3 regions of the Pseudomonas sp. 9.3L genome follow, and region 2 is predicted to be linked to each of the others. Evidence: predicted binding sites of a transcription regulator. Region 2 holds the regulator's gene; each other region holds the start of a gene.
What was found. The regulator FliA, encoded in region 2, starts transcription of late flagellar genes. The targets are predictions, from matches to a motif close to CTAAAGTTTNNNNNNNNNNNGCCGNTAA.
Positions count from the first base shown of each region.

Region 1: a site for FliA is predicted at 5,923-5,950, ahead of AC4LE2_RS03675 (methyl-accepting chemotaxis protein). Genes of this name have one in related genera too.
Region 3: a site for FliA is predicted at 5,430-5,457, ahead of AC4LE2_RS12830 (methyl-accepting chemotaxis protein). Genes of this name have one in related genera too.

Region 1 is NZ_JBZUBK010000001.1:815,938-825,639, forward strand. Features, by position in the region: gene AC4LE2_RS03655 (CaiB/BaiF CoA transferase family protein) at 1-495, shown strand, start outside; gene AC4LE2_RS03660 (short-chain fatty acid transporter) at 615-1,979, shown strand; gene AC4LE2_RS03665 (DUF1615 domain-containing protein) at 2,062-3,144, shown strand; gene AC4LE2_RS03670 (DNA/RNA non-specific endonuclease) at 3,233-4,180, shown strand; gene AC4LE2_RS03675 (methyl-accepting chemotaxis protein) at 4,225-5,838, opposite strand; gene ychF (redox-regulated ATPase YchF) at 6,310-7,410, opposite strand; gene pth (aminoacyl-tRNA hydrolase) at 7,432-8,016, opposite strand; gene AC4LE2_RS03690 (50S ribosomal protein L25/general stress protein Ctc) at 8,078-8,689, opposite strand; gene AC4LE2_RS03695 (ribose-phosphate pyrophosphokinase) at 8,823-9,702, opposite strand, start outside.
Region 2 is NZ_JBZUBK010000001.1:2,918,277-2,927,978, forward strand. Features, by position in the region: gene AC4LE2_RS13335 (chemotaxis protein CheA) at 1-1,372, opposite strand, end outside; gene AC4LE2_RS13340 (protein phosphatase CheZ) at 1,450-2,238, opposite strand; gene AC4LE2_RS13345 (chemotaxis response regulator CheY) at 2,255-2,629, opposite strand; gene fliA (RNA polymerase sigma factor FliA) at 2,799-3,548, opposite strand; gene fleN (flagellar synthesis regulator FleN) at 3,545-4,378, opposite strand; gene flhF (flagellar biosynthesis GTPase FlhF) at 4,546-5,868, opposite strand; gene flhA (flagellar biosynthesis protein FlhA) at 5,880-7,997, opposite strand; gene flhB (flagellar biosynthesis protein FlhB) at 8,165-9,322, opposite strand; gene fliR (flagellar biosynthetic protein FliR) at 9,327-9,702, opposite strand, start outside.
Region 3 is NZ_JBZUBK010000001.1:2,809,164-2,818,865, forward strand. Features, by position in the region: gene AC4LE2_RS12795 (hypothetical protein) at 1-625, opposite strand, end outside; gene AC4LE2_RS12800 (glycosyltransferase) at 618-1,712, opposite strand; gene AC4LE2_RS12805 (PA2171 family ribosome-binding persister protein) at 1,805-2,281, opposite strand; gene AC4LE2_RS12810 (hypothetical protein) at 2,568-2,783, shown strand; gene AC4LE2_RS12815 (GNAT family N-acetyltransferase) at 2,925-3,851, opposite strand; gene AC4LE2_RS12820 (hypothetical protein) at 3,954-4,181, shown strand; gene AC4LE2_RS12825 (diguanylate cyclase) at 4,212-5,303, opposite strand; gene AC4LE2_RS12830 (methyl-accepting chemotaxis protein) at 5,520-7,163, shown strand; gene thpR (RNA 2',3'-cyclic phosphodiesterase) at 7,187-7,729, opposite strand; gene AC4LE2_RS12840 (aldo/keto reductase) at 7,748-8,584, opposite strand; gene AC4LE2_RS12845 (TIGR02466 family protein) at 8,778-9,434, shown strand; gene AC4LE2_RS12850 (TonB-dependent receptor) at 9,626-9,702, shown strand, end outside.

The sequences.
Region 1 (9,702 bases), 2.1 Mb from region 2:
TCAGGAGGCATTACGGGCATCCATCCTACTCGCCAGGGCTACCTGTACCTGTCCGCGAACACGCCGCATTTCTGGCAGGCGCTGTGCGAAAAGACAGGCCTGGACCACTTGATCGATGAACGCTACGACACCGTGCGCAAGCGGGCCGAACACCAGGCGGTGATCGTGCCGCAGCTACATGAAGCCTTGCAGCGGCGCTCAGCACTGGATTGGGAAGGGCTGTTTGGCGATGCGGTGCCCTGCGCTGCGGCACGGCGGGTCGAGGATATGTTCGACTATCCCCAAAGCCAGGCTGAAGGCCTGATTGCCGACTATGAACATCCTGTAGTAGGCCGCTACCGTGGTTTCACCGGGCCCATACGCTTCGGTCGCTCAGCAGGCCCCGCGCCCTTCGCGGCACCAGTCTTTGGGCAGCATTCAGACCAAGTCATGCAGGCTCACGGTTTTACTGACGAGCAAATCAGCGGCCTGCGTGCGTGTGGCGCCTTGCTGTAACGACCGCATTGTCAGCCCCCTTTTAACGTCGTCCATAACAATCACAATAGGATTCACGTCATGCCCAACGACCAGGCGTACACCCCAGGCTCGCCAAGCGCGATGCGGAGGGCCTCCCAATGACCGTCGCCAAACCCACTCCGCGTAGCCTGCGCACGCGGCTGACCGATAACACCATCCGTGTGTTTGAGCGGACCATACCCGACCCCTTCGTGCTGGCCGTGTTCCTGACGTTCCTGATCGCCCTGGCGGCCATGGTCTGGGGCCCGCAGGCCTCTTTAGCCACGGTGTTGTCAGGGTGGTACAAAGGGTTTTTCAACATCTTCACCTTCGCCCTGCAAATTACCCTGGTATTGGTGCTGGGGCACGCATTGGCTCATGCACCCATCGTGCAGCGGGTGTTCACGCGGCTTATCAGCCTGGCCCGCACGCCGGCCCAGGCGGGGGCGCTTATTTTTGTCAGCGTTGCAGTGACCTCATTTTTCAATTGGGGCTTTGGCCTGGTCATGAGTGCGTTGCTGGCACGGGAAATCGCTAAGCGCATGCGTGTTGATTTTGCCTGGATCGTGGCGGCGGGGTTCTCGGGTTGGGTGGTGTGGGCCGGGGGTATGTCTGGCTCCATCGTGCTGGCGCAGTCCACAGCGGGTAATCCGATGAACGTCGTGGAGAAGGTCACCGGGCAGGTGTTGGGCGTGGGTGAAATGGTCTTCGCGCCGTTCAACCTGGTGCCGACCGTGGTGATGCTGGTGGTCATGCCCTTTGTATTGGCGGCGTTAAGGCCGCGCGGGGATGACGTGATTGCCTTGGACATCACGAAGCACCCTGACCCTGTGCGTGAACAGCCTCCCGAAGGCCCCTGGACCTTCGCGCAGCGGTTGGAATACTCATGGCTAGGCAGCGTACTGATGGGGCTAGGAGGCGTGGCTGTCATCGTGTCCGCCTACTTGGGGCACTTGCCGTTCAGCGGCGTGAATGCCGTGATCTTCGTGATGTTTACCTTAGGGATTTTGTTGCACCGTTACCCGTTGGCCTACGCCAATGCTGTGAAAAACGCGGCGAAGCAAAGTGGTTCGATGATGCTTCAGTACCCGCTCTACGGCGGCCTGATGGGCATCATGGAGGCCACGGGCCTGCCGGGTGTGATCGCCCACGCCTTCGTCGCGATTTCCAATGCCCACACGCTGCCTTTTTGGAGCTACGTCTGCTCGCTGGTAGTGACCTTCCTGATACCCAGTGGGGGCGGCCATTGGGCCGTGCAAGGGCCGTTCGTAATTCCCGCGGCTGTTACCCTGCATGCCTCCTTGCCTGCCACCACCATGGCCGTGGCCATGGGTGAGCAGGTGTCGAACATGCTGCAACCCTTCTGGGCTGCACCCGTGGTTGCGATGGCAGGGGTAGGGGTGCAACGGGTGCTAGGTTTTACCTTCGCGACCTTCCTGGTAGGCGCCATCGTCTACGGGGCTGCGCTGTTGTTTCTGTTATAGCGAGGGGGAATGGCACAGGCCTCTGCTGGCTGGTAAAAAAACGCGTCCTCTGTATCCTACGCCTCAACATAAGGGGGTAGGTTTGAGAGCGTTGAAGCAGATTGCACTGGGCGTTGTGTTGCTGGTGCTGGCGGCCTGTAGTCATCAGCAGCAGCCTACGGGCCCTACACCTGAGCAAGTGCGCAGCAGTGTGCAGCGCCTGTTGCCTGCCTCAGCCCGTGACCCTCAAGGGTGGGCAACGGATATCCAGGTGGCGTTCGAGGCGCAGGCGCTGGCGCCTACCGCACAAAACCTGTGCGCGGTCATTGCGGTTATCGAGCAGGAATCCAATTTCAACCCCGACCCGCAAGTGCCTGGGCTGGGCCGCATCGCCCGCCAGGAAATCGACCGTCGAGCGAGCAAGGTGCATGTGCCGGGCTTTCTGGTAGATGCCGCACTCAACCTCAAGTCACCCACCGGTGATACTTACGCGCAGCGTATCGCCAGAGTGCGTTCCGAGCGAGAACTCAGCGAAGTGTTCGATGACCTTATCGGCACGGTGCCGCTGGGGCAGCAACTGTTCGGTAGCTTCAACCCTGTGCATACGGGCGGGCCGATGCAGGTGGCCATTGCCTTTGCAGAGCAGAACGCCCGAGGCTACCCCTATTCACGCGACGGGTCGGTTCGCCAGGAAGTGTTCAGCCGTCGAGGTGGCGTGTATTACGGTACGGCGCACCTGCTGGGTTATCCGGCCCCCTATCCTGCATTGCTTTACCGTTTTGCAGATTACAACGCCGGTCACTACGCCAGCCGCAACGCGGCCTTTCAGGCAGCGCTCAACCGGTTGGTACGTGCACGCCTGAAGCTAGACGGGGATTTGGTCAACTACGGCTCCTCCACCCCCGGCCAGACTGAGCTGGCAGTACGCTCCCTGGGTAAGCGCTTGAACATGAGCGACGACGACATCCACCGCGCGCTGGAGAAAGGTTCGCAGCCTGATTTTGAAACCACTGGCGTGTATCAGCGCGTGTTCAGCCTGGCGGACCAAGTGGCTGGCCGGACGCTGCCGCGCGCCGTACTGCCCGGCATTACCCTGGAAAGCCCCAAGATCACCCGCCACTTGACCACCGCCTGGTTCGCTCAGCGCGTGGACGAGCGCCGTGCACGGTGCGTAGCACGCCAGTAACCAGGTAACGTAGTGCATTGTGCCTGCATACGACTGTCACAACCCTATGCTGCACTAACGGCACCTCTTCTTACCTGGAAGCCGTTCAATGCCAGCACGCAGCCCCCGCATTAACCTTGAGCACCGCCCTAGGCTTGCCGACTTACGCCCTATAGTATCTGCCCTTGCGCCCCACACGCTGCTTAGCCCACCGGCCACGCTCAGCGTGACGCCCGCCAAGGCATTCAAGAGCCGTCTAGGCTACTCGGACACCTTTCTAGGCGATTTCGTGGTGCCCTGGCCCACTGTCGGCGAAGCGAGTGCGGACGATGTGTCTGTGATGAAGGGGGGAGGCGACCGTCTGGATTACCTGCACTTTTCCATCACGATGTCGCGCTCGCGACGGCTGGCGCGGTGTGTCGGCGTGAACATCAATGGCGCGCATGCCGTGGCAGTGCCACGTAGCAAGGATGTGTGGGCCTATGACGGCCGTTTACCTACTGATGCTCAAGTGGGTGAAACGCTCTACGCCGCCAATGGCCTAGACCGTGGCCATCTGGTGCGCCGACAAGACCCTAACTGGGGCAAGGACGCCAGCACTGCTAACGCGGACACGTTCCATTTCACTAACTGCTCGCCGCAAATGAGCGCATTTAACCAGAAGACCTGGCTTGAACTGGAAGACTACATTCTGGACAACACCCAGCGCTGGAAGGCGCGCGCAACGGTGTTCACGGGGCCGGTATTCGGGGCGGATGACCCTCTTTATCGAGGTGTGCGCATTCCCAAGGCCTTTTGGAAAGTTGTGGCGTATCTAGGCGAGGACGGCAAGCCCTCAGCCAGCGCATACATGATCGACCAGAGCCGTGAGCTGGGCCAACTCAACCTCACCTTTGGCCACCTGCGTACCTACCAGCGCAGCGTGCTGCAGATCGAGCAACTGACCGACCTGCGCTTTGGCGACCTGGCCCAGTACGACGGGTTCAGTAACGAAGAACGCACCACGGGGACGCGTATCGAGGCGCTGATCAATGGGCCAGAGGATATTCGTGTGTGAGCAGGGAGCGGCTGCGTGCGATCGATCTGCGCCCCAGCGAGACGCTACAAACGAAACTGTGCCACTGACCCGCGCAGTTCACGTGCCAAACTCTCCAATGACTGAACATTGCGATTGGCGGCCTTGGTAGACACCGCTGAGTGCTCCACCATATTGGCGATACGCTCCACGTTCTGCGCCACGCTGGTACTGGCCAAGCTCTGCTCGGAGGTCGAGCCCGCCACCTCCTGCACCTGTACCAGCGTAGCTGAGGCCTCGGCATTGATCTCACGCAAGGCCGCAGCGGCTTCATTGGCCAATGCCACGCCGCTTGCCACCTGCGGCGTCACCTCCGTCATGCCTTTAACCACTCGCCCAGTGTCAGCCTGAATCGCGCTGATCATGGTCATGATTTCCTCTGTGGCCAGGGCAGTGCGCTGCGCAAGGTTACGCACTTCATCGGCTACGACTGCAAAGCCCCTGCCTTGCTCTCCGGCCCTGGCCGCCTCGATGGCTGCGTTTAAGGCGAGAAGGTTTGTCTGGCTGGCGATGTTTTTAATGGTACTGGTGATCCCATCGATCTCCTCCGTGCGCTTGACCAAGCCGGTAATAAGCCCAGAGGCATCGGTAATCTGAGTGGAGACTTTCTGGATCGCGCCCGTCATTTCATCGACCAGGCGCTCGCCGCGCGCGGCCAATTGCACCGAACGCTGCGAGTTGCGTTCAGTTTCTTGAGCGTTGTTCGAAATATGGTCGATGGTCACCGACATTTCTTCGATGGCCGCAGCGGTCAGGGTGGTCGCTTCCGACGTCTGTTGAGAAGCGCTGTCGATGTCGTGCATTTGACCGGTCAAGCCTGCTGCGGCAGTGCCCAAGTGATCGGCGCCACGCTGGATGCCCAGAATCATTTCGCGCAAGCTGGTCTGCATGCGTGCCACGGCTGCCAACAGGCTGTCGGGCTTGAAGCGGCCTTCCACCACCCGGCTAAGGTCACCATCGGCGATGGCACGAGCCACCTCGGTGGCATACTGCGGCTCTCCGCCCAGGCTTTGATAAATGCTGCGTGACATGCGGTAGGCCAGGAACGCAACGGCGACCAACACTAACAGGCCGATGGCGCCAAAGTTTATCGCCAGGCGCCAGTAAGCTGCATTGATGTCGTCTACGTAGATGCCATAACCCACATACCAGTCCCACCCGTCGATTTTGGTTAGGCCATTGATTTTAGGGACCACCGCATCCGAGCCTGGGCGCTTGGCCAGGTCGTCGAAATACGCGAAGTGAGTGCCTTGCAGATGATCCAGGTAGTTCTGCCAAGTGGTCTTGCCGTTCGGCAGTGTCGCACCCACGTCTACCTTGCCAATGAAGTTAGGGTTGGGGTGTACCAGGCTCAATGCGTTTACAGTACGTGCCCAGACGTAGGCGTTACTGCCGTCCCGCAAGCTGCTCAGGGCCTCGATGGCTTTGGCCTGAGCCTGCTCACGCGTCAGTTGGCCGCTCTTTTCTTGTGTCTGGAAATAATCAACCTGATGAGCCGCCAGGTTCAGTACCGAATGTATTTCGGCTCGTTTATCTTCCAGCATCGTTGCACGCAAGGTGGTCAGCGCGAACGCTGAAATCACCAGCAGTCCTAGTAGCGCACAGACGACGATCAGCAGCAGACGGTGGGCGAGCTTCATAACTACGGTTCCTAGTGCGGCCTATGTCGTGAGCCTGCATTCGGGAAGATGCACCTACGAGCGGCGAGTGATGGTAATTCCACACTATCGGCGCTGTAAGGTTTAGCTTGAGCCATATTCTGGTAGGCCGCCTCTATAGTGCTTGTTAAGAGAATGCATCAGGGCCGAGGCCGTTCGAGGTTATGTGCTGGAAATGTGAGGTCTCTGACAGGCTTGCTTGGCCTGGGGGATAAAGAGGTAAAAAAGATCACGAACAAGACCACCAGTGCGGTGTAAAACAGCTGCAGGGTGTGACGCTGACAGAACGCATGCAGCGGCGCGTGTGCCTTTGCATAAACGTAGGGGTAGCGATACGGGGAGCAGGTCACCCACAAGGCAAGCACAGCCAACAAAACCGCGACAGGGCGCGGTTTTGCGGGGCGGCTTATGCAGGCGTGTTACGGCGCTGAGCCTTTTAACGGTAGATGTGGGTTAGACGTTAAAGCGGAAGTGCATCACGTCGCCATCCTTGACGATGTATTCCTTGCCTTCCAATCGCCACTTGCCCGCTTCCTTGGCACCGGCTTCGCCGTTGTACTGGATGAAGTCGTCGTAGGCGATCACTTCGGCACGGATGAAACCTTTCTCAAAGTCGGTGTGGATCACGGCCGCTGATTGCGGGGCCGTGGCGCCGATGCGTACCGTCCAGGCCCGCACTTCTTCCACGCCAGCGGTGAAATAGGTTTGCAGGTTGAGTAGCGAGTAGCCCGCCCGGATTACGCGGTTCAGGCCCGGCTCTTCCAGCCCCAACGACTCCAGGAACATGTCCTTTTCTTCGCCATCGTCTAGCTCAGCGATTTCCGCTTCGATCTTGTTGCACACCGGCACCACCAGCGCGCCTTCTTCTTCGGCAATGGCCTTGACCACGTCCAGGTGCGGGTTGTTTTCGAAACCGTCTTCGGCCACGTTGGCGATGTACATCACCGGTTTGCTGGTCAGCAGGTGGAAACCGCGTACCAGCTGCTTCTCTTCGGTGCTCATGGTTTTCATGAGGCTGCGTGCTGGCTTGCCTTCGGTGAAGTGAGGCACCAGTTGCTCAAGCACAGCCTTCTGCGCCAACGCTTCTTTATCGCCGCCCTTGGCGTTACGCGTGACCTTTTGCAGCTGCTTCTCACAGCTGTCCAGGTCCGCGAAAATCAGCTCCAGGTCGATGATTTCGATGTCGCGCTTGGGGTTAACGCTATTGGAGACGTGGATAACGTTCTCGTCTTCGAAGCAACGCACCACGTGGGCGATGGCATCGGTTTCGCGAATGTTTGCCAGGAATTTGTTACCCAGACCTTCGCCCTTGGAAGCCCCTGCGACCAAACCTGCGATGTCCACGAACTCCATCGTGGTAGGAACGACGCGCTTTGGCTTGACGATGGCCGACAAGGCATCCAGGCGGGTGTCGGGCATGGGCACGATGCCGCTGTTCGGTTCGATGGTGCAGAACGGAAAGTTTTCCGCAGCGATGCCGGATTTGGTCAGCGCGTTGAACAGGGTGGACTTGCCGACGTTAGGCAGGCCGACGATGCCGCAATTGAAACCCATGGTACAACCCTCTTCGTGGAGTCAGGCCTTTTGGCTGTGCAGTTCTCTCATCGCCCGGGGCCATTCCCCGGCGAGAATATCTGGCAGCACGCCGAGGGCGAAGTCGATACTGGTGTCGAGTTTATCCTGCTCGGCGCGAGGTGCTCGCCCCAACACGAAGCCCGACACCTTGCTGGCATCGCCTGGGTGGCCAATGCCTAGCCGCAAGCGATGAAAGCCGTTCTGGTTGCCTAGCTGCGCGATAATGTCACGCAAGCCATTGTGCCCACCGTGGCCGCCGCCCTGCTTGAGCTTGGCGACGCCTGGCGGAAGATCGAGTTCGTCATGGGCCACCAGTATCGCGTCCAGCGGAATGCGATAGAAACCGGCAAGGGCGGCCACTGCCTGCCCGCTCCGGTTCATGTAGGTGGTGGGGATCAACAGACGAACGTCCTGCCCCTTATGGCTGAAACGCGCCACAAGGCCAAAGAATTTGCGCTCCGCGACCAGCGTGATGTTCTGGTCACGTGCAATACGCTCAACGAAAAAAGCCCCTGCGTTATGCCGGGTCTGTTCGTATTCGGAGCCTGGATTTCCCAGGCCGACGATCAACTGGATGGCGGTCACGTCAGGGGCTCTTTCTAAACGCTTGGGAAGGGCAGCCATGCTGCCCTAACAAGGCCGCTGATTACTCAGCAGTGCCTTCTTCAGCAGCTTCGTCTTCGTCCTGGATGCGCGGAGCATGGACGTTGGCAATAGCCAGGTCATTGCCGTGGGCCAGGGCGACGAACTCAACACCTGCCGGTGCTTTGATTTCCGACAGGTGAACGATGGTGCCCACTTCGGCGTCGGCCATGTCGACTTCGATGAACTCAGGCAAGTCTTTAGGCAGGCAGGTGATTTCCAGTTCGGAAACGACATGCGAGATCTCGCCGCCTTTCTTCCCGGCAGCTTCCTGGTTCATGAAGTGAACCGGAACGGTGGCGGTCAGCTTCTGGCCAGCGACGACGCGAACGAAGTCAGCATGCAGTACATGGCCTTTGGCCGGATGACGCTGCAGGGCTTTGATGATGACGCTCTGCTTGGTGCCACCAACGCTCAGCTCGATCACGTGAGCGTAGGCCGCTTCGTTTTCCAGCAGCTTGGCGACTTCTTTGGCCATCAGGGTGATGGACTCAGGCGCTTGCTCGCCACCGTAGACGACGGCAGGCACACGGGACAGGGCTTCACGACGCAGGCGGCGGCTCGCACCTTTCCCCAGGTCGGAACGCACTTCAGCATTCAGGGTAAAATCAGTCATTTCGTTTCTCCAAATTAGCCCTGGCCCACTCAGCGTTTGCGACCAGCGCAGAGTGGTAAGGGCAAAAAGCCCCGCCCGGACAGAGGTCGGGGCGGGGCAGGTTCGCTAGCGAGGTGGTCGCGAAGGCTAAGCCTCAGCGGAACATCGCGCTAATCGATTCTTCATTGCTGATGCGACGCATCGCTTCGGCAACGACGGGTGCGATATCCAGTTGACGGATACGCGAGCAAGATTGTGCCGCAGCGGACAATGGAATGGTGTTGGTCACCACCAGCTCATCCAGCACGGAATTTTCAATGTTTTCGATGGCACGGCCAGACAGTACCGGATGGGTGCTGTAGGCATAGACTTTTGCCGCACCGTGGTCTTTCAAGGCCTTGGCCGCGTGGCACAGGGTGCCTGCGGTATCGACCATGTCATCGACCAGAATGCACGTACGGCCTTCCACGTCACCAATGATGTGCATCACTTCGGAATGGTTGGCTTTCTCGCGACGCTTGTCGATGATGCCGAGGTCGACGCCCAACGACTTTGCAACGGCACGCGCACGCACCACGCCGCCGATGTCCGGAGACACGATCATCAGATTTTCGAAGCGTTGGTCTTCAATATCGTCAACCAGTACGGGCGAGCCGTAGATGTTGTCGACGGGAATATCGAAGAAACCCTGAATCTGGTCGGCGTGAAGGTCTACGGTGAGCACACGGTCGATGCCGACTACAGTCAGCATGTCCGCGACCACCTTGGCACTGATCGCTACTCGGGCCGAGCGAGGACGACGGTCCTGCCGGGCATAGCCGAAGTAGGGGATCACCGCAGTGATACGCGACGCAGACGAACGGCGGAAGGCATCTGCCATCACGACCAGTTCCATCAGGTTATCGTTGGTTGGAGCACACGTCGGCTGAATAATGAAGACGTCTTTACCGCGAACGTTTTCATTGATTTCAGTACTGATTTCACCGTCGGAGAATTTTCCGACAGAGACATCACCCAGTGGAATATGAAGCTGA
Region 2 (9,702 bases):
CAGCGTTGCGCACCAAGTGGACCAAGGGGTCGGCCAAGGCTTCGACCAGGTTCTTGTCCAGGTCGGTTTCTTCGCCCACCAGCTCCAGGGTGATTTCTTTCTTGAGCTGGCGTGCCAGGTCGCGTACCAGACGGGGGAAGCGGCCAAAGACTTTCTTGATAGGCTGCATCCGGGTCTTCATCACCGACGTTTGCAGGTCAGCGGTGACGACGTCCAGGTTGGAGACGGCCTTGGACATGGCTTCATCGCTGCTGTTCAGGCCCAGGCGCACCAAGCGGTTACGCACCAGTACCAGCTCGCCCACCATGTTCATGATTTCATCCAGCCGAGCGGTGTCGACCCGTACGGTGGTTTCAGCCTCGTTGACGACGGGTTTTTCCCCCGAAGGTGCACGGGCGGCAGCCGGCGCGGCAGCAGCAGCCGGTGCGGGCACAGGAACGGCCGGCGCGGCGGCGCCCGGCGCGGCGACGCCCGGCGCGACAGCTTTGGGCGCTGGGGCTACCTGCGCAGGAGCAGCAGGCGCCTGGGCTGCGGTGGCATCCGCCGCGAACTTGCCCTTGCCATGAAGCTGGTCAAGCAGGTCTTCAAATTCAGTGTCGGTAATCAGGTCGCCACCGCCCGCTGCGGGCACTGCCACAGGTGGCGCGGGCGCCGGTGCAGGTGTACCGGCCAGGTTGTCAGCGGCGAAGCTGCCTTTGCCGTGCAACTGGTCCAGCAGCGATTCGAATTCAGCGTCGGTGATTTCATCGCTGCCAACTGCTGGAGCAGGGGCCGCAGGCGCTGCTGCCACGGTATCCGCGGCAAACTGCCCTTTGCCATGGAGTTGGTCGAGCAGGGATTCGAATTCGGAGTCGGTAATGTCGTCGCTGGCGGCGTGGGTGTGTTCGTCGTCCAGGCTGCTCATAAGGGCATCGAAACCGGTGCCGGGCATCGGCGCAGCCACCACGGCGGGTGCAGGGGCTGCGACCGCCGGCTGCGCGCCTGCCGGCTCGGCCAGTCGGGCCAACGCCGCGAGTAATTGGGGGGTGGCAGGGGTCAGCGGGGCACGCTCGCGAACCTCACCAAACATGCTATTGACCGTGTCCAGCGCTTCGAGCACTACGTCCATCAGCTCGGAGTCTACTCGGCGTTCGCCCTTACGCAGGATGTCGAACACGTTTTCGGCGATGTGACAGCACTCCACCAGCTCATTGAGCTGGAGAAAGCCGGCGCCGCCTTTGACAGTATGAAAACCACGAAAAATCGCATTGAGCAGGTTTGCGTCGTCGGGTCGGCTTTCCAGCTCGACTAACTGTTCAGATAGCTGCTCGAGGATCTCGCCGGCCTCAACCAGGAAGTCCTGGAGGATCTCTTCATCGGCGCCGAAGCTCATTTGGTTGCTCCCTGGAATGCTGAAAATGGCGTGCGGCCCGGATAGCGCGAAGGCGCCTGTCCGACGACCGCAACCGCTTAGAAACCTAAGCTGGAGAGCAAGTCGTCCACATCGTCCTGACCGGATACGACGTCTTCACGCTTATCGGCATGAATCTGCGGACCTTCACCCCGGGACGGGTCTTTTTCAGGATTTTTTTCTTGGCGCAGGCTTTCTTCGTCGTGATGGATACCTGCAAAGCGGTCTACCTGGCTGGCCATCAGCACCAGTTTGAGCAGGTTCGCTTCTACCTCGGTCACCAACGAGGTTACGCGCTTGATTACCTGGCCTGTGAGGTCCTGGAAATCCTGGGCGAGCAAGATGTCGTTGAGGTGGGTGGACAGCACGTCGGCGTCGGTTTCGCTGCGCGCCAGGAAGGTGTCCATGCGCTTGACGAGCTCACGGAACTCATCGGCCTGGACTTCCCGGCGCATGAAGCGCTGCCAGTCCGTGCGCAGCGCCTTGGCCTCTTCGCCCAGATCGTGGACCACGGGCGTGCTCTGCTCGACCAGGTCCATGGTGCGGTTGGCGGCGTTTTCCGTCAGCCGTACCACGTAATCAAGGCGCTCGGTAGCATCGGTGATCCCCGACATTTCTTCGGCCCGAGGCGAGCGAGGGTCAATCTGAAAATTAACGATAGCGCTGTGCAATTCGCGAGTGAGCTTGCCCACTTCCTGATACAGCCCGCGATCACGCGTCTGGTTTAACTCATGGATCAACCCTACCGCTTCGCCGAATTGCCCCTTTTCAAGGCTTTCGACCAGCTGGCGGGCATGGGTTTTCAGGGTGGATTCAAAGTCACCCAACGGCAGTTTACTGGACTCCATAGCGCCCCCTGGCAGCTCAGCTGTTCACGCGTTCGAAGATTTTTTCAATCTTCTCTTTGAGCACCTGAGCGGTGAAAGGCTTGACTACGTAGCCATTGACGCCGGCCTGAGCCGCTTCGATGATTTGTTCACGCTTGGCTTCGGCCGTTACCATTAACACCGGCAGGTGCTTGAGACGGTCATCGGCGCGCACCTGGCGCAGCAGCTCGATGCCGGTCATGCCGGGCATGTTCCAGTCCGTCACCAGAAAGTCGAACGAGCCGCTTTGCAGCATCGGCAATGCCGTGACGCCGTCGTCGGCTTCGGAGGTATTGGTAAAGCCCAAGTCGCGTAGCAGGTTCTTAATGATCCGCCTCATCGTCGAGAAATCATCAACGATGAGGATTTTCATGTTCTTGTCCAAGTAGACCTCCAGCAGTCTCAAACACGCCCACTCCGGGGTGCGCAGTCAATCGAATTCATTAGGTGTGCGATAAACCCATAACCGCATACATTGCCTGCGACCGGCCGCTGCATGAGAAGCACGCTATCGCGGGCAAGCCCTGCTGTTACGGCAGGGCTTATCGCGCGGCGGCCCGCCATTCGCCAAGACGACTGCGTAAACGCGCCGCACATTGGCTATGAAGCTGACTGACCCGAGACTCACTTACCCCCAACACCTCACCGATTTCCTTGAGGTTGAGTTCTTCGTCGTAATACAGCGCCAGCACCAACCGCTCACGCTCTGGCAAATTAGCGATGGCGTCCGCCAAGGCCGATTGGAAGCGCTCGTCTTCCAAGCCTCGGGCGGGCTCACCACTCCCACTGGCGCCGTCTTCGTGAAGCCCCTCGTGATCACCGTCCTGCAACAGATCGTCGAAGCTGAACAACCGGCTTCCCAACGTATCGTTGAGAATCGAGTAGTACTCGTCGATCTTCATGTTAAGTTCGGCAGCAACTTCATGATCTTTAGCGTCGCGACCCGTTCGCGCTTCAATTCTTCGAATGGCCTCGCTGACGGTACGGGTATTACGGTGCACTGAGCGAGGTGCCCAGTCGCCTTTGCGCACTTCGTCGAGCATCGCGCCACGGATACGAATGCCTGCATAGGTCTCGAAACTGGCCCCCTTGCTGGCGTCGTATTTGTTGGCCACTTCCAATAGCCCGATCATGCCGGCCTGGATCAAATCTTCGACCTGCACACTGGCTGGCAACCGCGCCAGCAAGTGATAGGCGATGCGCTTGACCAAGGGTGCATAACGCTCGATCAGTTCATGCTGCTGCGACTGCCGAGAAGCATTGTTGTACATCCGGTATCCACTGGCGCTCATGAGACAGGCCCCGCACTGGTTTGCTGTACCAACCGTTCGACGAAGAATTCCAGGTGCCCCCGCGGGTTTGCGGGAAGCGGCCAGGTATCCACCTTCTGGGCGATGGCCTTGAAGGCCAGGGCGCATTTGGAGCGTGGGAACGCTTCGTACACAGCACGCTGCTTTTGTACGGCCTTACGCACGGTCTCGTCGTACGGCACCGCACCCACATATTGGAGGGCGACGTCCAGAAAACGGTCGGTCACCTTAGTAAGCTTGGCAAACAGGTTGCGCCCCTCTTGGGGGCTTTGGGCCATGTTGGCCAGCACCCTGAAGCGGTTCATGCCGTAATCGCGGTTCAACAGCTTGATCAAGGCGTAGGCATCGGTAATCGAGGTGGGCTCGTCGCATACCACCAAGAGTACCTCCTGGGCTGCGCGCACGAAGCTCACCACTGAATCACCGATCCCGGCGGCGGTGTCGATCACCAGCACGTCCAGGTTATCGCCGACTTCACTGAAGGCTTGGATCAGCCCGGCGTGCTGAGCCGTGGTCAAGTGGACCATGGTCTGGGTGCCTGACGCTGCGGGAATGATGCGGATGCCACCTGGGCCCTGCAACAGTACGTCGCGCAGCTCACACCGGCCTTCTATTACGTCGGCCAAGGTGCGCTTGGGAGTAAGCCCCAGTAATACGTCCACATTGGCCAGGCCAAGGTCGGCGTCCATCAGCATCACGCGCCGGCCGAGTTCGGCCAGTGCCAGTGAGAGGTTCACTGACACGTTTGTCTTGCCGACGCCACCTTTGCCGCCGGTCACCGCAATCACCTGTACGGGATGCATGCTGCCCATTCGTTCTTTACCCTGTCACTGAGACGCTGGCTACACCACGGCCGGCTTGCCTGTTGGGCAAGCCTGCGCTGCGTGCGGTGCAGGTAGGTTTCAAGCCATGCAACACGCCCTGTCGGGGCGCGCTGTCGCGCAACCACTTGCGCATGCATTCATGTGTCTTCATGCCCTCAGCCCACACGCTTGTTGGGGCTGTGATACAGGTCGGCGAACATATCGGCCATGGCCTCTTCGCTGGGCTCTTCCTGCATTTGTACACTTACCGCGCGGCTAACCAACTGGTGCCGACGAGGCAGGTGCAGATCGTCCGGGATACGTGGGCCGTCAGTCAGGTAGGCCACTGGCAATTCATGACTGATCGCAAGGCTTAGTACTTCACCCAGGCTCGCGGTTTCATCGAGTTTGGTGAGGATACAGCCTGCAAGGCCGCAACGCTTGTAACTGTGGTAGGCCGCAGTCAATACCTGCTTCTGGCTGGTTGTGGCGAGCACCAGGTAATTGCGCGCCCGAATCCCACGGCCCGCCAGGCTTTCAAGTTGCAGCTTGAGCGCCGGGTCACTGGCCTGCAGGCCAGCGGTGTCGATCAAGACCACCCGCTTGCGCAGCAGAGGCTCCAAGGCCTGCGCCAGGGATTGCCCAGGGTCTACGTGCGTTACGGTTACATTCAGGATACGGCCCAGGGTTTTAAGTTGCTCCTGGGCCCCGATGCGGAAACTGTCCATGCTCACCAAGGCGATGTTCTGCGCGCCGTACTTGAGCACGTAACGTGCGGCCAGCTTGGCCAGGGTGGTAGTCTTGCCCATGCCGGCGGGGCCTACCATGGCGATGATGCCGCCTTCTTCCAGGGGTTCTACCTCTGGGGTACTGATCATTCTGGCCAAGTGCGCCAACAGCATGCGCCAGGCTTGGCGGGGCTCGTCGATGCCGTCCACTTCAGCCAGCAAATCGCGCGACAACGGGCCAGACAGCCCGATGCGCTGCAACTTGCGCCATAGAGTAGCCTGCTCTGGGCGGCTGCCTTGTAATTGAGTCCAGGCCAATGAGCCCAGTTGCACTTCCAGCAGCTCGCGCAAGCCAGAAAGCTCGGAACGCATGGAGTCGAACAGGCGCTGGTCCACTGCCGCAGGTGCAGGCGAGGCGGCAACGGGCGCACGCGGGGCTTCAGCCAAGGTGGGCTCGATCAAAGGCTCGGGCGCGGTCAGCGGCAAGCCTGCAAATAACTGGCGATTGGTCACGCCATCGTGGGCGCTGCGCGAGTCGAGTTCGACCTGCGCCGACACGATACGCGACTGGGTTTTGCGCAGCTCGTCTTCCAACTCAACATTGGGTACGCGCGGGGCCAAGGCCGACAGTTTGTAATCCAACGCAGCGGTAAGCTCTACGCCCCCTGCGATCCGGCGGTTGCCAATGATCGCAGCGTCAGCGCCCAGCTCATCGCGTACCAATTTCATGGCTTGACGCATATCCGCGGCGAAAAAACGCTTTACTTGCATATCCCGCTACCTCAGCCGTTGGGCCCTACTGTCGCTACGATCGTCACTTGCTTGTTGTCCGGTATTTCTTGGTAGGCCAGCACATGAAGGTTCGGTACGGCCAACCGGCCAAAACGCGACAACATGGTCCGAATCGGCCCAGCGACCAGCAAAATAGCTGGTTGCCCTTGCATTTCCTGACGCTGGGAGGCCTCGATGAGCGAGCGTTGCAGCCGCTCGGCCATGCTAGGTTCAAGCAAAACGCCATCTTCCTGCCCCTGCCCTGCCTTCTGAATACTATTGAGCAATATCTGTTCCAACTTTGGTTCCAGGGTGATTACAGGTAGCTCAGACTCCGTACCTACAATGCTTTGGACGATCGCACGTGATAAACCTGCCCTCACTGCACTGACCATCGCGGCGGTATCTTGACTCCTTGCCCCGCTGTTAGCGATGGCTTCAGCGATGCTGCGGATATCTCGCACCGGCACCTGCTCGGCCAGTAGCGCTTGCAGCACCTTGAGTAAAGCAGACAAGGTAATCAGCCCCGGCACTAATTCCTCAGCCAATTTGGGCGACCCCTTGGCCAGCACTTGCAGCAGTTGTTGGACCTCTTCATGGCCGATCAACTCGTGGGCGTGTTTTTGCAGGATCTGGTTGAGGTGGGTGGCAACGACCGTGCTGGCATCCACCACCGTGTACCCCAACGACTGGGCCTGCGCCCGGGCGCTGATCTCGATCCAGACGGCTTCCAGGCCGAACGCGGGGTCGCGCGCCTGAATACCATTGAGTGAGCCGAATACCTGGCCTGGGTTGATGGCCAGCTCGCGGTCGGGGTAAATCTCGGCTTCCGCCAGGATCACTCCCATTAGGGTAAGGCGGTAGGCGCTGGGTGCAAGGTCGAGGTTGTCACGGATGTGAACGGTGGGCATGAGAAAGCCCAAATCCTGAGAGAGCTTCTTGCGCACCCCTTTGATACGCGCCAGCAGCTGTCCACCCTGGTTGCGGTCCACCAAAGGGATCAACCGGTAACCTACTTCCAGGCCAATCATGTCGATGGGTGTAACGTCATCCCAGCCCAGCTCTTTGGTTTCCTGAGAGCGCTGCGGAGAAGGCAGCAACTCTTGCTGGCGCTGCACTTCGGCCGCCGCCTCCAGCTTGACCTGATTCTTTTTCTTCCACAGCAGGTACGCCCCGCCGCCAGCAGCTGCGGCCAGGGACAGGAACGCCATATGCGGCATGCCCGGTACCAAGCCCATGACAGCCATCAGCGCTCCAGACACACCCAGTGCCTTGGGAGAGTCGAACATCTGTCGGCCAATCTGCTTGCCCATCTCCTCGGAGCCGGAGGCTCGCGTCACCATGATGGCTGCGGCGGTGGACAGCAGCAGAGACGGCAATTGCGCCACCAAACCGTCACCGATGGTCAACAGGGCGTAAGTCGTGCCTGCGTCGGCAAAGCTCAGGCCATGCTGCAAGATGCCGATGGCCATGCCACCGAGCAAGTTGATGAATAGAATAAGCAGGCCGGCGATGGCGTCACCGCGTACAAACTTGCTCGCACCGTCCATGGAGCCGTAGAACTCAGCCTCTTGCGCCACTTCAGCACGGCGATGTTTGGCTGCGGCCTGGTCGATCAGGCCGGCGTTCAAGTCGGCGTCGATCGCCATCTGCTTACCGGGCATGGCGTCGAGGGTGAAGCGTGCACTTACTTCGGAGATTCGCCCGGCGCCCTTGGTCACTACCACGAAGTTAATGATCATCAGGATAGCGAACACCACGCCACCGACCACGTAATTACCGCCAATGACCACTTCACCGAACGCCTGGATCACCTTGCCTGCGGCCTCGTGGCCCTGATGGCCGTGCAGCATGACCACGCGGGTGGATGCCACGTTGAGTGCCAGGCGTAGCAGAGTGGCCACTAACAGGATGGTGGGGAACACCGCGAAATCCAGCGGGCGCATGGCATACACGCACACCAGCAGCACTACCAGCGACAACGCGATGTTGAACGTGAAGAACACGTCCAGCAGAAACGGCGGTACCGGCAGCATCATCATGGCGAGCATGACGAGCAGCGCCAGCGGCACGCCAAGGTTGCCCTGGCTAAGGCTGCGTGCGTTATTCAAAAATTGTGTGCGATCCACCGCCATCTATAATTCCCCACAAACATTTGACGCTCATGCGTCCTTTCGGGGGCATTGCAATTATCTCTCCAGTTTTGGCAGTGTCGGCCGAGTAGCGTTCAATCAGGCCATATACCCTATTCGCCAACTGCCGTTGGCTCCCACAAAAAATGGAACACCTCGTAGCATCAGGCCTTGGGCGGTTCGCCGCTTTCGTTGCGCTTGAGGTCGTCGGGGATGGGCATGTCTTTGGGAGGCTCAGGCCGTCGGCCCTGGCTCGGCCGGTACTGGCGGATCTGATACACATAGGCCAGCACCTGAGCGACGGCGAGGTACAGGCCAGCGGGAATTTGCTGGTCCAGCTCCGTAGAGTAGTAGATCGAGCGGGCCAGGGCGGGCGATTCCATGATCTGAACCTCATGGGCCACGGCGATTTCGCGGATCTTGAGCGCCATCATGTCCACCCCTTTGGCCACCAGCATAGGCGCGCCGCCGGTATCGGCATCGTACTTAAGGGCCACGGCAAAGTGAGTGGGGTTGGTGATGATCACGTCCGCTTGCGGAATATTGGCAATCATCCGCCGCTGGGACATCTCGCGCTGCAACTGGCGGATACGCCCTTTCACTTCAGGGCGGCCTTCAGAGTCTTTGTGCTCGTCACGCACCTCCTGCTTGGTCATCTTGAGCTTTTCCTTGCCCTGGTACAGCTGCAAGGGCACGTCAATAGCCGCGATAATAAGCAGCCCCATGGCCATGTAGAGCGCGCTCCAGCCCACCAATTGAATAGCATGGACAATGGCGCGCTCCATGGGCTCGTGGGCGATGGCTAACAGCTCGGGCTGGTCACGCTTGAGCACCCACACCGCCACCGCCATGGTGATTGCAAACTTCCCTAGGGCTTTAAGCAGCTCGCTCAGTGCGTTCTTGGAGAACATGCGCTTGAGCCCGCTGGCAGGGTTCATGCGGCTGAACTTGGGGGCCATGGAGCCTGCGGCAAACAGCCAGCCGCCCAGGCAGATGGGGCCGATAATGGCCGCCAGCACCAGGGTAATGAGGATCGGCTGCAACCCTTGCAGGGCCATCTTCCCCGAGCTGAACAGGAACAGGGCCATCTGGTTGGTATCGGTCAATACTTCACGGCGCAGGGTGAAGTTGTACTTCATGATGGCCATCAAGCCTTCGGCCAGCGCGCCGCCGAACGCTAGTACAGCGCCAGTGCCCGCCAGCATCACCACAAAGGTGTTGAGCTCTTTGGAGCGGGTGATTTCACCCTTTTCCCGGGAGTCTTTCTTGCGTTTGTCTGTGGGGTCTTCTGTTTTGTCCGCACCGCTCTCGCTTTCGGCCATGGCCTCACCTCGCCTCTGTCAGTACACGCAGCCAGCGCAAGGCTTCAGTTGCCAACGGCTGGTACTGGTTGAGAATGTCCGCCATGTTGATCCACAGAATTACCATGCCCAGCACCAGGGTCATCGGCATGCCCACGGAGAAGATATTCAGCTGAGGCGCTGCACGGGTCATGATGCCCAAGGCAATGTTCACCACCAGCAATGCGGTGACAGCGGGCAATACCAACAGCAGTGAGGCCCCCATCACCCAGCCTACCCGGGTGACCAACGCCCAGAACTGCCCGGTGACCAACGCGTGCCCTACGGGCAACGTGGTGAAACTGTCGGTCAGCACCTCGAAGACCACCAGGTGGCCGTTCATGGTCAGGAACAACAAGGTG
Region 3 (9,702 bases), 110 kb from region 2:
GCGGGCAGGCCCTGGCAGCCGCCTGCAATAGCTCGGGGGTTAAACCGCTACCGCCTCTGCCACAGATCACCAGTGCCCGGCCAGGCTCGGGCGCAGCGCAGGGTTGCTCAGCGAAACGCGACAGCCACCCAGCGTAATGAGTCTTGGCACGCCAGACGGGCGCCAGGTGTGGGTCCTCCATTGCCTCGGGATATGGCGCAAGCAAGGCGGTTGCGCATTCGTACGCCAATTGGTGGGCAGGGTCGTCCCGCTGGCCATGCTGACGCACATACACCACGGGCACGGAACACAGCCGCGCTAGGAGTGCGACTTCCACGGACACGTCCACCACCAGCAGGCATGGCCAATGCGCCACACACCACTGGGCAATCAGCGCCATACGTTCACTCAAGCCCTTCACCCCCAGTGGGGCGTAGTGCAAGGTCGAAAGCGGCGACGCCTCTACCCCTTCGGCGGTATCGAGGGGGAGCACCAACCGCGACACATGGGATGGCAATGGCCCCTCTGGCAAATGACTGCCCATCAAGGTCACCGGCAGGCCGCACTGTGCTGCGACCGTGGCCGCACGTACGCCATGGCCGGCCCCGTGGTGATGAACGTAATAGCCGATGTGCACCTCACGCATGGGCGTGGGCCACCTCTTGCAGGAGGTTCTCGTAGCGACCCAGCATCAGGCCAAAACTCCAGGAACGCTCCGCCAGGGCTCGGCACGCCTGCCTGGATTTGCCCGCAGCTTCAAGCATCCCGGCAGCCAGGGCGTTGACGTCATTGGCGGGCACTACCACGCCGGTTTCCGGGGTGATCAGGTCAGGGATGGCCCCTCGGTCAAACCCGGCCACTGGCGTGCCGCAGGCCATGGCTTCAGCTACCACCAGCCCGAACGGCTCATCCCAACAGGGCGTAACCAGTGCCACTTTAGCCCTGGACACCGCCAGCGGCAGCTTATCGCGGCTCATATGCCCCAAGTGGTGTACGCGAGGGCCTAACAAGGGTTCGATATGGGTTCGGAAGTAGTTGTCATCAGACATGGTGCCGGCCAAGTGAATTTCCATGTTGGCCAAGCGCGCGGCCTGAATGGCGAGGTGGGCGCCCTTTTCGGGCACCAGGCGGCCGAACCAGAACGCATGGTCGCCAGGGGGCCGCGGGCCGGGTGCCCATGTGTCGAGGTCAATACCGTTGGGGATCACCCGGCACTCGGGAATCAGGTGCTGCCAGCTCCGGGCGTTGGCGGCAGACACGGTACAAAAATGCCCGGCCACACGGCCATGCCGGTAGGCATTGATCAGCTCGAAAAACGGTGGTGTATGCAGCACCGTGAGCATTGGCGTGCGGATCATGCCGGCCATAGTGGCGGGCACGTAGTGCAAGGCGTTATTGAAGATCACATCCAGGCCAAGGCTGTCGATCCGCTGCATCAGCCCCAAGTAGGCGTGATGTTCGGCCATGTAGCCATCGCTGGTGGTAATAGGGTGGCACTGGTGCTCAAGGATAGGCACCGCTTTGAGCACTTCCGCGCTGGCGTCACGGGCGAACAGGGTTACCTCGTGGCCACGCTGGCGAAGGCCTAGCACGATGTCATGGGTAAAGGCTTCGAGGCCACCGGCAAAGGGCTCTCGAATAGGGTATTGAATATGCGCAATTACCCCGATACGCAGTGGGCGCGTACGCTGGCCTGGCACCTGGGGAGCGGTAATGTCGGAGTAAGAGAGCATGCTTGCATCCTAGGGTGGGCCTTGCCCCGGCGAGGGCATGAAGGTGTGTATTCATGCCCTCGGCTGACCAGGTGCGTGGCCCCAGTCACGTGTCAGGCAGCGGTTTTGGCCTTGGCCGTCAGCTCTTTTTTCAGGGACGTGCGACGGGTTTCCATTTCTGCTCCCAGCGCGTCCAACTGGTCGCCCAGCAACGCCTCGGCCTTAGGGAACATTTCCTCTTCCTCTTCCTCGATGTGGTGCTCAAGCATTTCTTTGCACACTTTCAAACGGCCTGAAAACTCCAAGGTGCCGGGGTCAGTGGCTTTGAGGTCTGGCACTACCAACGAGTCCACGGCACGGTGCTCTTCCTTGGCCTCGTGGTACATCTCTTCTTCGTCCTTGCCACCGGCCTTCTTGAATGCCGGATAGAGGATTTCCTCCTCGATGTGGGTATGAAGCGTCAGTTCCATCTCGATTTTGTCGAGCAACTCGCCACGCTTCTTCACGGCACGCACGGTGGTATTGCTCAGTTCTTCGAGCAAACCCTTGATGCGTACATGGTCTTCTTTGAGCAATTCGACGGCGTTCATGGGTCAGGTCCTCAGGCTAAGGGTGGCGGTTCGTTATAAGCACTGGAAGCTCCAGCGCCACCACGCCGCCTATCGTGGTAGGGCACGCCGCGTAATGAGTGTTGCTAAGGGCGTACGTCATGATTATGCGAGCGGAACGGTGAATGGTTGGTTCCCGTTGTTACAGGCGCTGGCGGATGAATGGCGGCGTGCCAGCAATTGGTCGAACAAACCGTGCAGGTTGCACTCAAAACTCAATCAGGCCGGCAACGCCCGCCACCCCCTGACCCCCAGCCTGGAGGCTTATATGACTGACGAACAAAACACCCAACAGCCTGATGCGCGGGTTACCGACACCGAAGGTAAACCGGTACATGTGGTAGAGCGCGACATCGAACAACCCGACCCGCAGACCGAGGACGTCGACAACCTGCTTACCCCTACCTCGATCAAACACAAAGAGCAGGACGCCGAAACCCTTGAGCGCGCCAACGCTCAGGTGGAGCGTAAGCTGCACAACTGACATGTTCTTGAGGCCTCCCGCAAACACCCAGCCCGTAGCACCACAGCTTGCTTGCGACCGCCATTACGCTGTTATCACTCTGGTCGCTGGCAAGCCACGCTGCTAGGACAATGCTGTGTAGAGGGATGGCGTACTCGCCGCTTAGCGCCAGTCGTCGAATATCCATGTACCGGGGCGATCATATCCTTCCTCTCCCCGGTGCATCGTTATCCCCAGGATATCGATAGCAAACCCGGCTCGAAGCAGGTGCTGATAGGCCAGCCGACGCCCTGTATTAACACCCAGCATCAGCCGCGTCTGCCCGTTGGCAGCGGCAAGGCTGTTGCAGGCCGCTAATAGCCGATCAAGCCGGGCGGCAGCTTGGCCCCCGCCTCGCACCAGCGCGAATTTCAGGTAGCACACGCCCTCGGCTGCTTCGCTGTAGGCGCCGAAATGGCAGGCTGCAAACCCTTCAACCGAACCGTCCGCTGCGCGTACCACTAGATTGGCGCCTAATTTCAGTTGGTCCACTGCCTGCAATTCGCCGCTCACGTCCAGGCCCGGGGCGATGCTGTCAGCCAGCACTGCACAGGCGCGCAGTGCCTCACTATCCAGCACAGGTACTGCAGGCGATTCGCCTGTGGTAGGGCGCACTGGCCGTTGCATGACGGCGGTCAGCGCTTGCGGCCAGAATCCAAACTTTTGATAAAGGCCCAGATGCCGTGGGCTATCCGGGAAGGTGAACAAGCCCGCATGGACAACCCCCCAGCTGTCCAATTGTTCAGTAAGGGTCCCCATGAGTGCCTTGGCCAGCTTGCGCTTCCAGTACACCGGGCGCACCGCCACAGGCCCGATCACCCCATGAAGCCCCCAGCGTGTTACTCCCGCCACGGCCGCCAGTTCGCCCTCCAGCTCAATCTTGAACCAGGCCGTGTGAGGGGCGCGCCAACGGCCTTCTACGTAGTCGCGATCGTTCCAGAACTCCCCAGGTGGTGCCTCGCCCATAAAGGCGGCGAACGCCTCACGCACTACCTCTCGGGCAGCCGGAAGATCAGCTTCAAGCAGCGGCTGAATCAATACCTCAGACATGGTGTTCCTTAAACGCACGACAACGGGTGAACAAAAGAGACCACTGGCGCGAACCTTTTCTTTCACGGTGGCTCTATTTTACTCAACGTCAGGAGATGGCATATGGCCGTTGTCCAAACTTCTTCAGCTGGGTTGAGCTTTGCACTGGATGCAATCACTGCCTGGGAAACCCACTGGGCCTTACAGGGCGATCGGTTGACGTGTCGCCACTGCGGTTCCAGCCAGGGCCGGTGGCAGAGTCGCCAACCGTTCCAGCATCGCCGTAGTTGCGATGGCGCACCCTTCGCGGACCCTATGCCCTGGGTCGCGGTACCCGGCTGGCGGGGCTAAGCCGGCCAGTGAGTACCCACCGATTGACTGCTAGCTGATCGGTAATTCCTGTAGCCATAAGCGATTCTTGCCGTTGTGCTTGGCTCGGTACAGAGCTTCGTCGGCTGCCTGCAGCCACTCTCGCTCGCAACTGTACTTTCGCGAATAAGGCACCAGGCCAATACTCAAGCTGACCTTAGGCACTGGTGACGTGTCGTCGGCCCATTCACAGAATAATTCCCGTATATCGTTGAGCTGGTCATACGCCTGGCTTACGGTCATGTTGAACAACAACACGCAAAACTCATCCCCCCCGTAGCGGCCCGGCACCGCGTGAGCCCCCAAACCTGCCCGCAACAGGTTGGCCAGCCGAGCGATAATGGCATCCCCTACCAGATGCCCATAGCCGTCGTTCACCGTCTTGAAGTCGTCGATGTCCAGTAGCGCCAGAATGGCCACCCCTTGGCCGTCCTTGCACCCGCCGAACGTGGTACGTAGCCGCTCCATCCAGGCCGCATGGTGCAGCAGGCTAGTCATGCCATCCAGGGTACTGATGATTTTGAAGGCTTTTTTGTGCACCGCTAACTGAACGGCCAGCCCGTAGCTGGCGCGGCTTACGGATAAGGGGTACAGCAGCAACATGGGCAAGCACGCCCATAGCTCGGTTTCAGACGTGTGCAGCGCCAGCTCGAAGCCGCCCAGCGCAAGGGTGGCCAGCAACCCCAGGCCTTGCAGGCCCAGGCACACACGCAACAGCTTCCAGCCGCCAGCGGCCATTGCATTCATGGCGACCATCGCCAGCAGCAACGCGCTGGGCAGCGGGTTAAGGGCCATTTGCCCAACCCATAGGCCCGCAAACAGGGCATCGCACAACAGGCTTCGGCGCTCTACCGCAAAGGGATCAAGGCTTGCCCGGGCGGTGAGGTACGCCAGCGTAGGCCATACGAAGGCGTTAAATAGCATCAACCCCCATACCCACAGGCTGGTGGTCGGGCGCTCTAGGGCAATGGCGCTAATGAAGATCAGGCTGCATGCACAGCCAAGCGTGCGCGGCCCATAAATGCGACGTGCGAAGTCGCGCCCCAATTCGCGCCGGCTACTGGCATGGCTCAACCCTCGTTCTCCTTTGAAACGGTTCAGCATCGGACGCTGCTTCGTGCGGCGTCACCCGTCCTGCAAGCCTGGACGCTCGCGGCGCAGATCATGTCACCTTGATTTACCCGCCACAACAGCGAGACGGTTACGTTCGTCGTTCGCGTTACCGTCTCGCTTTAGTTTCAGCGCAATTAGCCGATGCTTAAGGCCATTGGCAGGTGCTGTCTCGCACCTTTCGCTTCTGGGTCGAAAAGGGCTACGCACATGAGTGTGATCACTAACGCAAAACTGGCCACCAAACTATTAACGTCATTCGTGCTGTGCGCGCTGTTGACCTTGGCAGTAGGTGTGATTGGTGGCCATGGCATCGGCCAGGTGAGCGATAACCTTGACTCGGTGTTTTCCAATAACGTGGCGTCTGTTATTAACATCAACAAGGTAAAGGCCAACGTGGTCGCTCAGAACCGCGATCTCTATCGTTACCTGTCCCTTCAAGCCAGCAATGCATCGCCCGACACTGTTCGCGATACCCTTGCCTCCTTGAAAACTAGCCGTGATGAAGCTTGGCAGGCGTTCACGGCCTACCGCACTACGCCCCTGGCCGACGATGAGCGCGCGGCGGGTGACAGCCTTCAGCAAACCGATTGGAATGCTTTGCAGGCAGCAGTAGACAGCGCCATCGTCCTGATAAACAACAGCGATATAACCGGGGCTCGTGAAGCCCTCAACGGCCCGACGTTTGAAGCCTATCGGAAGGTAATCACCGACATTACCGTAATAAACGATTCAAATGTGCGCCAGATGGGTGAGACCAATACCTCATCTCGCGCCAGTGCCGCCACTGCGACATATTGGCTGGTAAGCGGCATTGCAGTGGCCTTCGTCCTCGCCGTGGCCCTGGGCTTGCTAATCACCCGTGCCATCGTGCGGCCTATCACTCAAGCGGTTGCCACCGCACAACGAGTTGCCCAAGGTGATCTGACCGCTACCATACATGCCGACCGCACCGACGAAACCGGCCAACTGCTTACTGCGCTGGATGGAATGCAGACCAACCTCAAGAACACCATCGACGAAATCGCACGGGCCTCAGACCAATTGGCCTCCGCAGCCGAAGAGCTGAGTGCGGTTACCGATGAGAGCACCCGCGGCCTGACGCGTCAGAATGATGAAATCCAGCAAGCCGCCACTGCTGTGAACGAAATGACCAGTGCCGTAGAGGAAGTGGCCCGCAATGCCGTGTCCACATCGGAAGCCTCACGCAGCACCAGCCAGGAAGCCGAGACCGGCCGTGCGCAGGTGCAACAAGCCGTAGGGGCCATCAACGGCATGGCGCGCGAGCTCAATGGGTCCACCGAAACCGTCCATACCTTGGCCAACCAGGTACGCAACATCGGTAATGTGGTGGATGTGATTCGCGGCATCGCTGAACAAACCAATCTGCTGGCGCTAAACGCGGCCATTGAGGCTGCGCGGGCGGGCGAGCAAGGTCGTGGTTTTGCCGTAGTGGCCGACGAGGTACGAGCGCTGGCAGCACGCACCCAGACGTCCACCGGAGAAATCGAAACCATGATCGCAACTGTACAAGCCACCGCGGAACAGGCTGTGCGCGCTATGGGCAATAGCCAGACGCTGGCGCAGAACACGCAACAGATGGCCGAGGCAGCGGACCACGCCCTTGAGCGCATCACCCTGGCGGTTGCAGGTATCAATGAGCGTAACCTGGTGATCGCAAGCGCGGCGGAGGAACAAGCACAGGTTGCGCGAGAAGTGGACCGTAACCTGGTTAACATTCAGGACTTGTCCAGCCAGACCGCAGCGGGTGCCAATCAAACCAATGCGTCCAGCCAAGACTTGTCTCGCCTGGCCACCTCGTTCAGCCGGCTGGTAGGGCGCTTCAAGGTGTAAGGCGCTGGCGGCTGGCGAGTGCCTTAGGCCAGCGGCCAGCGTTCCAGCGGCACGTATTCGCCTTTGCGCGATTCAAACAGTGTGAAGTGAGTGGCGTTAACCGCAAAATCAGGTGGGCTAACGGCTTCAGGGGGCGGCTCCCGGTAATCCCGTACCAGCGTGATATGGGGGCGGTACTCAGTAAAGGCCGGCAGCACCCCTAATGGCTGGAAGGCTTGTTGCAAGTCATAGGCAAGCCGCAATAACCCCTTGGGCGGGTCTTGAGGCGCCAGTACCAATACCCCTGGCCGGCGCCACGTCTCCAACTGGTCCAGCAGAATACGTGTTCGCCCACCGGGGGCTTTTACCGTGGCTGCCGCGTCTACAACCCCCTGAACCCGGGACAGCCCCACCTCGCCTAGAAACAGCAGCGTAAGATGAAAATTGGCGGCCGGCACGCGGCGGCCACTGCCGAGCGTTAATGTGCTACGCCAGCGGGAGATCGCCTTGCGCTGCTCGGCCGGGCATTCGAGGGCGAAGAACAGCCGCTTGGCCGGCTCTCCACCCTCTCCCAAGGCGTACATCATGCTGGCAGCCTCGTACCGTCAGGCGCCCATGTTAAACGTCACTGGGTCTGGGCCCAGGCGCTCGTTGCGCTCCAATTGACTGATGCGGGCATGATCGTCTTCAGTCAGCTCGAAATCGAAGATCTCGAAATTGCTACGAATGCGCTCAGGTGTAACCGACTTGGGGATCACGATCATGCCCTTGTCTATATGCCAGCGCAGCGCAACCTGAGCGGCGGTTTTGCCGTACTGTTGGGCGATGGCCTGCAAGGTGGGGTCATCACTGACTTTACCTTGGGCCAGCGGGCTCCAGGCTTCAGTATGAATGCCCAAGCGTGCGTGCACTTCGCGCAGGTCGGCACGCTGAAAGTACGGGTGGGCTTCGATCTGATTCACCGCCGGGGTTACGCCGGTTTCATCGATCAGGCGCTGCAAATGGTCAGGGTTGAAGTTGGAGACGCCAATGGACATCGCCCGCCCCTCTTCGCGCAAGGCAATCAGGGTTTTCCACGTTTCTACGTACTGGTCTTTCTGAGGCAGCGGCCAGTGAATCAACAGCAGGTCAACATACTCCAGTTTCAGCCGGTCCAGGCTCTTGCGAGCAGCGTCAAGGCTTTGCTCGGCCCCTTGGTCAGCGTTCCACACCTTGGTGGTCACAAAATACGACTCACGCGGTAAGCCAGCATCGACCAAGCCCTGGCCAACACCTGTCTCGTTTTCATAGATAGAGGCGGTATCAATGGCGCGATAGCCCACTTCGAAGGCTGTGCGCACGGCATCACGGGCTTGGGGGTCAGTGGCTTTCCAGACACCCAAACCCAGTTGCGGCATCATCTTGTCGTCGTTGAGGGTCACGTAAGGCACAGATTTGGTCATCAGAGGCTCCTGTCGGTGTAGGGTGCGGCCGCTGAAAAACGGCGTACATAGGTTACCGACAGCGCGGCCCAAGGCTCGGTTCGGTAAAATCCCTGCCGCCTCAAGTTACGCTATGCTCACAGGGCAACCCATCACACAGCCGCTTCTGCTTCTGAAGAAGGTTGATCCCCCTCCCGCAGTACGGCGTGCGCTCATGACTAACCCTGTGTTCGATGAAAGCAACCTGACCATTCGCAAGTTGTTCCCCACCCCCCTGGTGAGCTGCCAACTGCCCGGTTTCGAGGCCCTCAATGAGCAACTGCGTGAATTGATCCTGGCGGAGGAGGCCCGCGCCCGGGGCGTGCAGCACAGCAATCAGGGCGGTTGGCAGTCGGGGGGCGATTTTGCTGACTGGGCCGGGGAGGCAGGTGTTCAATTGCTGGCTTTCGCCCAGGACATGGCGCGCAGCCTCACGGCCGTTCACACACCAGAGAACACCCTCGTGCACGCAACATTTGACTGGCACTTCAATGCCTGGGCCAACATCAACCGTGCCGGTGACAGCAATAGCGTGCATGGCCACGCCGGGGCCTTCTGGTCGGCTGTGTACTGGGTAGACGATGGCGGCCGCAGCGAGAACCCCGCCATCGGCGGCGACCTTGAGTTTCTCGACCCACGTGGGCTGGTGGCGTCTGCCTACCGTCCAGAGCTGCGCATGCGTGTGGAGGAATGCGTCACTGCTGGCTGCTCTACCACCGAGGCTGCGCGCAGCGGCACGCTGGTGATGTTCCCCTCTTGGTTACTCCACAGCGTGCGGCCCTTCACAGGTACTCGGCCCCGCATGTCGGTGGCCTTTAACTTTGGCTTATAGCGCTTTTACAAGGGCACATGCTCGTTCTGTCGAAGTCGACGGACCGAGGCATGGTCGGAATTTGATTATTTTCGGAAGAAATCTGTAAAAAGCCGTAACACTTCGTAATGACTACTGATAGGATTTCACGCCCGAGAGTCATTCCTATTGCCAACCTGGCGCCTATCAGCTGATCCATTGCAGGAACCCCCATGGCCGTTCGCTTTCCGTCCCGCCCTACCCTTCTGGCGCTGTGCTGCTCCCTGAGCGTGAATGCCTACGCCGCCGA